3 regions of the Paenibacillus sp. OAS669 genome follow, and region 1 is predicted to be linked to each of the others. Evidence: predicted binding sites of a transcription regulator. Region 1 holds the regulator's gene; each other region holds the start of a gene.
The links. The regulator Rex, encoded in region 1, represses fermentation and respiration genes when NADH is low (regulators of the CRP and FNR family bind a similar motif). The targets are predictions, from matches to a motif close to TTGTGAAATATTTCACAA.
Positions count from the first base shown of each region.

Region 2: a site for Rex is predicted at 1,904-1,921, ahead of GGC63_RS18440 (hemerythrin domain-containing protein). Genes of this name have one in related genera too.
Region 3: a site for Rex is predicted at 1,185-1,202, ahead of GGC63_RS30600 (cytochrome ubiquinol oxidase subunit I). Genes of this name have one in related genera too.

Region 1 covers NZ_JADBDR010000015.1:6,722-9,859, forward strand. Annotated here, with positions in the region: gene ltrA (group II intron reverse transcriptase/maturase) at 1-991, opposite strand, end outside; gene GGC63_RS26200 (redox-sensing transcriptional repressor Rex) at 1,460-2,080, opposite strand; gene dinG (ATP-dependent DNA helicase DinG) at 2,077-3,138, opposite strand, start outside.
Region 2 covers NZ_JADBDR010000008.1:45,386-48,523, reverse strand. Annotated here, with positions in the region: gene GGC63_RS18450 (DoxX family protein) at 1-125, opposite strand, end outside; partial or broken gene GGC63_RS18445 (formate/nitrite transporter family protein) at 502-1,104, opposite strand; gene GGC63_RS35155 (hypothetical protein) at 1,120-1,290, opposite strand; gene GGC63_RS18440 (hemerythrin domain-containing protein) at 1,310-1,828, opposite strand; gene GGC63_RS18435 (sugar O-acetyltransferase) at 2,020-2,577, opposite strand; gene GGC63_RS18430 (hypothetical protein) at 2,964-3,138, shown strand, end outside.
Region 3 covers NZ_JADBDR010000020.1:5,281-8,418, forward strand. Annotated here, with positions in the region: gene GGC63_RS30600 (cytochrome ubiquinol oxidase subunit I) at 1-1,130, opposite strand, end outside; gene GGC63_RS30605 (Ig-like domain-containing protein) at 1,451-3,138, opposite strand, start outside.

The DNA.
Region 1 (3,138 bases):
GCCGGATCGTCACCTGTCTGTTTGATAAGAAGCTAAAGCCGAGGAACTTCCGATTCCATGGCCGATCCACTGCACTCTTGTCACGATTCACTTTCAATTTCAGCTTTCCTTCCACAAATCCAATAACCGATTCTATGACACGTTCTCCGGCCCGTCTGCTGGCGACGAAGATGTTACAATCGTCCGCATAGCGGACAAACTTGTGCCCCCGTTTGGTTAGTTCTTTATCTAGGTCATCCAGCAGGATGTTTGCTAATAATGGACTTAAAGGGCCGCCCTGCGGTGTTCCCTCCTCCGTTTTCTGGCAAACTCCACCTTCCATTACTCCGGCGTTCAGGTAGGCACGGATTAGTCTCAGGATTCGCTTATCCGCCACTTTCCTTGCCACTCTTGCCATGAGAATGTCATGATTTACCCGGTCAAAGAATTTCTCCAAATCCATATCCACGATCCACCGAAGACCGTTTTGTATGTATTGCTGGGCTTGCTTTACCGCGTCATGCGCTCTCTTTCCCGGTCTAAAGCCGTAGCTGTACCATGAAAAGTGAGCGTCAAAGATCGAGTTCATGACCTGCAGAAGTGCTTGTTGAAGGAGTCTATCCATTACGGTCGGGATACCAAGTAGCCGTACTCCGCCTCCGGGTTTGGGGATTTCCACCCGTTTGACAGGCATAGGTTTGTAGGTTCCCGCGAGAAGTTCGGCTTTCACCGTCTCCCAGTGCGTCTTCAGGTAAGCTTGTAGCTCCGTTACCGTTACTCCGTCCACCCCGGGTGCTCCTCCATTTTGGACCACTCGCTTGTAGGCGAGCAAAAGGTTTTCCCTTTCGAGCATCCGCTCCAACAAGTCGTTACGGACTTCGCGAGAGGAAGGGACGATTTGTGCCGACGAAGAACTCGGCGCTCCGGCATACCCTGACGGCTTCACCGCTTCTCTTTGCCGCAAGCTCTCTTGCGAGATATTCTGCTGTCGTTGCTCTTCATGCGAACGCATCGGTTTCCTCTCTCCTTTCGGTTCGGCCCTTCCGGTTTCCGACGTCCCGTACTTCCGTACTATGGCCTCTGCTGACTCCTGCGGATTCAGCGCGGCCTTACAGCCGCGGTTACGAAGTAACTTCGCGTGTTCCGCAGGTCTCCCCAGATAAGAACGTCATCTTTCCGCCCGCGCTCGCCCAAGTTTACGGCTGTAGCCTTTGGCAGCTTTGGATTTTGTCATGGTATGGTGACTCATCCGACTGCAACCGCCTCAAATTGGATTCGTGTACCTCAAGCCGTGCGTTTGCCTCCAGCTTCCTTCAGATTCCGCCTCACGGCGGACACCCTTGCTCTTGGCTAATGGTAGGCGCTTGCCAGCCCCCATTCCGGACTTTCACCGTAGAGATGACGCCCATGCTGGGCGTACATAGCAAAAAAGCCTACAGATTTGTAGGCTTCTTTATATTATCGGCAGCGTCGCGTTTATTCAATCCAAATAATAGGCTAAGCTTTGCAGCTCGGTTGTAAAATCCGCATGATGAACCCGAATTTCATTGGGTACCTTGATGATCATTGGCGCAAAATTCAGTATCGCTTCTACCCCGGCCTCAACGAACTGATTAGCCACATTTTGCGCTTCCGCCGCAGGTACGGTAATGATCCCGATACGAACATGAAGCGATTGGATCGTTTCCTTCAGCTCGTTCATCGGCTTGACCTTCAGATTGTTGATGGATTCGCCTACTTTAGTCTCGGAAGCGTCGAACACAGCGACAATTTTCATATTGTCCTTTAAATAAGCATTGTAATTGCACAACGCCCGGCCCAAGTTCCCCGCTCCGACCAAAGCAACCGGAATCACCTTATCCAGCTTTAAAATTTGACGTATTTTTTCGATCAAATAAGCGACATCGTAGCCGATTCCTTTTTTGCCGAACTCGCCGAAATAAGCTAAATCCTTGCGGATTTGCGCAGGATTCAAGTCAAGCTTCTGACCCAAATCCTGCGAGGATACCGTATGGACACTCTTCTTGCTCAATTCATTAAGAAACCGTAAATAAATAGGCAGTCTTCTTACCACTGCTTCGGATATTTTTAATGTTTTCATGCACCGTTTTCCCCCATCCACTGCTTAATTCTTGATACCAATTGTTTGGTTGGCATGTGTTCGATTTTGGGGCCGGGCAGCGAGTACAAAAAGTACTTCCCATAAGTCGTATCAATGACGCGAGTGTCATAAATGATAACAATGCCTTTGTCCTTGGCCGTCCGCACCAATCTTCCGAAGCCTTGCTTGAATCGGATCACCGCCTGCGGAACCGACAGCTTCATGAAAGCATTCTGATTCAGCTTTTTTAAATTTTCCGTTTTGGCTTCCACCAAGGGATGGTTAGGCGGCTGGAACGGCAGCCGGACGATAGCCAGACACGTAAGAGCATCTCCAGGTATATCTACTCCTTCCCAGAAGCTGCTCGTTCCCAACAAGACGCTTGCGGGATTATTCTGGAATAATCGCGTCAATTTGCTGCGATTACTGCTGTCGACACCCTGTCCCAATACTTGAATCCCGAACGGGCTCAGAACGTCCTTTAAAGCCGCGTGAGCAAGCTTCAGCATTCTATTGGACGTAAATAATACGAGCATCCTTCCCTTGGTCTCGAGAGCTACTTCAGCCAGAGATTGGGTCAAATGATCGACAAATTGCTTCTCCCCAGAATTTCCCCGAATACTAGGGAAATCTCTCGGTATCGCTACCAGCGCCTGCTGGCGGTAATTGAACGGAGACGGGAGCTGTACCGTCTTCAGCTTGCCGTCGGTGTCTTTGATATCCAGTCCCAGCTGCTCGGCGGTATAATCGAAGGATTTGCCCACAGACAGAGTGGCTGACGTCATAATGACGCTATCCTTTACGTCGAAAAATTGCTGCTGCAGCATCGGGCTGACATCGATCGGTACGCATACCAGCTGCAGCGATTTGCTCTTATTGAATTGCCCCGCTTCCAGCCAATAAACATAATTGTCATCAGGCATCGTCATGAAGAAATGCAGATTATCGCGTTGACGATACAGCTCCTTGACAGCCCCGGAGATATCGGTAACTGTGCCTTGCAGATCAAGCTCCTCTTGCATTTCCTTCATTTCGGAGAGGAGCTTATCCAGCTTTTT
Region 2 (3,138 bases), on a different contig from region 1:
CCGGTAGCATCAAACCCTCCGGTCAGCTTGTGCCAACCCGCCGTCATCCACTGCCATCCAAGATATACCCTAAGAATAAGGAAGATACCGGCCGCATAAACGTTTTCCCTTACCCATTTCAACATGATAATCCTCTCCTATGAGTTAATATGAAAATAGTTGAAGAACTGGATAGTGATTATTTTCACAAACTTATTTAAAAAAATCCTTTCCTGCTGGAGATCGATGGAATCCGATGGAGGTTCTCTTCATAGCGATTCTCTCCCTTTCTACTTTGTTTTTTTCATCCAGGAAAGCTGTGAAGCCTAATGCTTTGTCGCTTCTATGGTTGCGGGCTTCTTTGTCCTCCCCATGGCTATAATTTACCAAATCGTTGGTGGTTTGTATGTGAAAAAAATCACATATACTACTTTTTTTATCTGCAGAATTACGTTCTTCCGAATGAAGCGATTTGCCTTGCAGGTGCCTGTCAAAGGAACGAGCAAGTCAGGAATCGGCTGGCTACCCTTCTCCTTTTTCTTGCAGCTTCCGCTTATATGCCACATGATAAATTCCTGCCACAAACAAGCAGCCTCCTACCGCATTCCCAATAAAAACAGGAACAAAATTAGCCGCAAACTCCCGCCAGGTCGCCTCCCCCGCAAAGATGGCCGCAGGAATGAGAAACATATTAGCGACCACATGCTGGAAGCCAAGCGCTACAAACGCCATGACCGGAAACCAGACGCCAGCAACCAAGCCTGCGCCGTCATCCGAGCCGTAAGCGATCCAGACAGCCAGGGAGACAAGCCAATTGCAGCCGATCCCCGAGATCATCGCGGTCAGGAAGGGCTCCTCCAGCTTCGCATGCGTTAATCCAGTCATGTAGGCCAAATACGGCCCATGCTCCATCATCCCGGCGAGGTGGCCAAACACATAGGCAACGAAGATCGCACCGGCGAAGTTACTCAGCGTTATAACCAGCCAGTTGGCAGCCACTCGTCGGAAAGAAGCTTTTCCCGCCATGCAGGCGAAGGGCAAGGCCATCATGTTGCCTGTCAGCAGCTCCCCGCCGGCTACCAGACACAATATCAGGCCTAACGGAAAAACGGCGGCCCCGAGAAAGCTCCGGAAGCCCTCCTATTCGGGAGGCAGGCCCGCGCTTACGCGGATCGCAAGAAGAAAACCAAGTGAGATGAATGCGCCGGCGGCGAACCCGAGCGGAAGCTGGGCAGACAGAGGAAGATTCGCTTTCTTCACGCCGGCCTGCACAGTGCGCAGCGCGATTTGATCCGGTTGGGCGAAGCCCATAGAAATCCCTCCCAGCCGCCTAATAGCCGAACCTGTTCGAACGGTCTTCCAGCGCCTCGATGATCTCCTCTTCCTTGCGAAAATGATGCTTTAATATCGAGCTGGCCTGCAGCAAATAAGCCGCTATATCCTGTGCCTCCGGACGGGGCACGGCATGATGGACTCTGTCTACGGCTTTGAAGAAGGCTTTGATGCATTGTTCAGCCAACTCATGCTCCTGCTCCATCAGCGGAAATTGATCCAGCTCCTCTCCGAAATACCAGGCAATCATCGGAAACATCTTCTTCTCCTCCCATTGGCAGTGGGCCTCCAGCTCTTGCTGAAACGCTTCAGCCTTTGCCCTCAATTCACGGAGCGTGCCGGTCCAATCGGCCACTTGTTCCTCCCCGCCTATCTTCTTGGCTGCAGCGCAGAGTTCGCTTAAGCCTTCCTCGAACATGGCGTGCTCTTCTCTCAAGCGCTGAACCGCTTCGTTAAATTCGTACAGCGGATGCCCGATCGTCGTAAAGTTCTTGCTCATATTGTCCTGCTGTCTCATAGGTACCCCTCCGTTTGGCTTAAGCCTTATAATGTCTTATATAGCTCCAAGTTTAACGGAATGTAAGTGAATTATATGTGAAAACAATCACAATGTAGGGCGGTTTTTTATATTACTGTGTGAAAAGAAGACAACTGCACATTAGCATAATGGGGCTGCCGATCCATACCGGCAACCGCATGCAGCTACAATCAATTCTGTTCCTCTTGGATGTGCCTCAATAATTTGGCTGGATTACCCGCCACAATCGTATTTGCCGGTACATCCTTCGTCACTACCGAGCCGGCCGCCACAATGGAATTGTCACCAATGACTACTCCGGGTAAAATGGCGCTGTGTCCGCCAATCCAGACATTGTCGCCAATCGTAATCGGCATCCCATATCCGCTTTTATTCCGGTCCTTTGGTTCAATCGAATGACCCGCTGTGTAGATCCCGACATTAGGTGCGATCATGCAGTCGTCGCCGATGCGGACCTCCGCCATATCCAGTATGGTACAGTTGTACCCAGCATAGAAATTACGGCCAACATGAATGTTATAACCCAAATCGCAGTGGAAATTGTGCTCGATGCTTACACCTTCACCGACAGTGCCGAACAGCTCCCGAATCAATCGTTCCTTCTCTTGCCCATCCTCAGGATCGCAGTTATTGAAGGCCTTCACAAGCTTTTGTGCGCGCAAGCTTTGCTCACGCAGTTCACTTGTGCCACGTTCGTAGTAAATCTTTTCCTTCTTATCTCCGTTCATCGGTAGTCCCCCTTAGCTCCATTATTCCAAAACAAGCTCTTCATTTCAATTTTTTATTTATTGTTTATCCTTCTATCCCGATCGTTCTAGTTCAGTAACCATTTGTTTATAACAATATTTATTTTCCCCTGTCAGTTGGCCAATTTCATTTTTGCAAGTAAGGAGTTCTCTACGATCTTGGTATACCGCACGCAATATAAAATGTAGACTTGATGCATAATTTAGGAAATGCAATTTAACAAAAATAATGTTGTTTTATTAAATGTTAAAATGGGCCAATTACCCATTATTGTTATTTATAGGTGATGAAACATCATAATGTGTATTTACGTTTAAGAATTATTCAAACAATCATCACTAAATTATTCTCGAAAGGATGAGCCTTATTGAAAAAAATTATAATTGGTTTTGCTTCGGGTGTCCTCCTATCTTTGGCCACTGGGGCTGTTGCTGCAATTCCAACTGTCCAAGCAATTTTATTTCCAAGTACCATTAACATTCACAAGGGAGAATCCACAGTTACTCTTGGTAGCAATTATGAAGTATTGAATTACAACAATA
Region 3 (3,138 bases), on a different contig from region 1:
GCGATATAGGGCAAGCTGATGGCCGGCACCATCCATTTCAAATACCGCGGAAATTGTTCCAGCTTATTGCGCCATACGGCGTAGGTGCCGAACAGGCTGAGCAAAATCATAAGGACTCCGGCCAGTACCATGATGCGGAAGCTCCAGAACGTCGTTTTGACCGGAGGAATATAGTTGCCGGGGCCGTATTTCGCCTCGTACTCAGATTGAAGCTCATTCATGCCGGGCACGCTTCCGTGCAGCTTGTTATAGGAAAGAATGCTTAGCGCATAAGGGATTTCCAATTGCGCGCGGTTTTGCTGCTTTTCCACATCAATCAAGGCAAAGACCGTCCAAGGGGCGCTATCGCCCGTCGTGTTCCACAGCGCTTCGGACGCCGCCATTTTCATCGGCTGCGACTTCATCAAATGCTGCGCCTGCTCGTGACCGGCTACCGCCGTCATGAAGCTTGCCGCCAGCGCGATCGTAATCCCGATCGTAAACGATGCTTTGAACAGCTCCGGCTGCTGCTTGCGCAGGATTTTATAGGCGCTGATCCCCGTTACGAACAATGCACCTGTCGATAGCGCTCCGTAAATGACATGCGGGAACTCTACCCATAGCTGCTTGTTCCCCAGGATGGCAAAAATACTGGTCATCTCGGCGCGTCCATTCTGAATCGCGTATCCGACCGGCTCCTGCATGAACGAGTTCGCACTTAATATCCATAGGGCCGATAAAGTCGTTCCGATGGCTACCAGCCAAATCGAGGCCAGATGCACCTTTTTTGGCAGGCGCTCCCAACCGAAAATCCATATGCCGAGAAACGTCGATTCCAGGAAAAAGGATACCAGCGCTTCAATCGCGAGCGGCCCTCCAAAAACAGCCCCGACAAATCTTGAATAATCCGACCAGTTCATACCGAACTGGAATTCCTGCATAATCCCCGTAACGACCCCTACGGCAAAATTCAGCAAAAACAATTTCCCCCAAAATTTGGCCATGATTTTGTACGAATCATCCTTCTTCACCACGTACATCGTCTGCATCACCGCAATCAGGTAAGCAAGCCCGATTGATAACGGCACGAGCAAGAAGTGATACACCGTCGTAATTCCGAACTGCCATCTGCTTAAATCCAACGTATCCAAAATCAATTCCTCCCTTCTGTACGTTGCTAGTATAGATCGAAGCAGGCAGCCTACATGTGATAAAAATCACAAGGGAAGGGTGAGAATTTGAACATTTTTTGTTAATGGCTCCCAAGCTAACGCCAAATAAACAAAAGAAGAATGGCGGACTCGCCATTCTTCTTTTGTTTAGGAGCGTAAGCTGCTTCGGTGGCACAGCGGGATACCCCCTTTATTAGCTTCCGAAAGGTTATGCATTTCCCAATGGAAACCATCTTCGTAAGCAAGGAGATAACCCGCCTATCGACTCTCTAACAACCATCAAGACCTAATTTACCTAGTCAATGCCCTCCGGCGGTTACCGTAATTTTGGCTTTGACCTGTTTTCCGCCATACTCGACGATGATATCGGCTTTACCCGACTTTAGTGCCTTTACCCCTCCATTCGCATCCACCTGTACGACAGCCGGGTTCGACGAACGATACGTCACGGCATCCGTCACCTTCTTTTTGCTGTGATCCGTATAATAAGCATAAACGACGGTAGCGTGCGTTTGACCGACTTTCAAGGAATAAGCCCGGTCATCGAGCTCGAGATGTGTCACCTTCACCGGCTTCCCGTCATCCTTGCCGAGTACGGTCACTTTAGCTTTCTCCTGCTCGCCCCCGTAAGTTACGACGATATCCGTTTTTCCCGCCTTGATCGCCGTAACCAGGCCGTTCTTATCCACTTTGGCTATATCAGGATTAGAGGAGCGGTAAGCAACCCCTTCGGTAACCTGCCGCTGGCTCCGGTCCGAGTATACCGCCTGTACGACGGTCTGATGCGTTTCACCGGCCTTTAAGCTGTACCGTTCCGAATCCAGGTCAAGCCCAATCAGCTGCACAGGCTTGCCATATACGATCACCTTGGCATCGGCGCTTTGCCCTGCATATTGAGCGGTTACCGTCGCTACCCCGGGGCTGACTGCCGATACGACACCGTTGGCACTTACCTGCGCTACAGAAGGCTTGGATGATTGGAACGAGATTCCATCTGTCAGCGGTTTGGTGCTGCCGTCCTCATAAGTCCCTTGCAGCTCTAGAGATTCAGATTCACCCGAGCTAATAAACATATACTTGGGCTTTAAGGCAACGGACTGAAGCTGCGGCTGCTCGCGGGTTACATTGACCGTGTACATCCTGGAAGTATTAAGACTCGGAGAATATACGGTAATCTGAACTGTATTGGCGCCATAGCCCAGCTGGATATCGGGGCTCGGCTGGCCGCTCGCGACCTCGATTCCATTCACCTTAATCTGCGCTCCCGTATCGACGCCTTCCGAAGTGACTGTAAGCTTGTAGACGTTGTAGGTCACACTGGCTTCGTAATGAGCCTGGTCGGGGGCAAACGACGGGCTTAGAACCCCGTCGCTCAGGCTCAGGCCGGCAAGCTTCGGTTGTCCATAGCTGGTTGGTTGAATATTGCCGACGGCTTCGCTGCCGCTGCGGTCCTCCAGCTGCTGCAAATACAAGCTGCGCGGATAGACATTGGTACCGAGACTTTCCCAATATCCGCCTTCCCGCGGCCGAAGGTCGTCCTTATTCGGCAGGTAAGGCTTATTTACTTTGCCGGTAAAACCGATGGCGTAGTTTTGCGCGGTTGGCGGATTTTGGAGCGCAAGTCCTCCTTTGGTATTCCACGCGACCCAATTCGCTCCTGCCCATCCGTGTCCGCTTCCGAGCCAGCCGCGGTCTTGAATAGCGATATTCGCATCGATGTTATCGAACAAGCCCCCTACCGACCAGCGATGGTGCGGCTCGCTCGTTGCGAATTGCGTTGTTGCAGTGCCGTCCAGGAACACGTTAGGACCGGGTACGCGGCTGCCTACGATATAGGAGTGGCGTGCGGTATCGACATTAACCCTTTGAGTCAGCCCTAGCTGGCCTTCATACAGCAGCGGATAACGACGCCCTCCATCCAATGTGCTTGCCATTTCCAGAACCGTGCTGTCCTGGGTCGTCGTCCACTTGGTATCTCGCCCGGTGT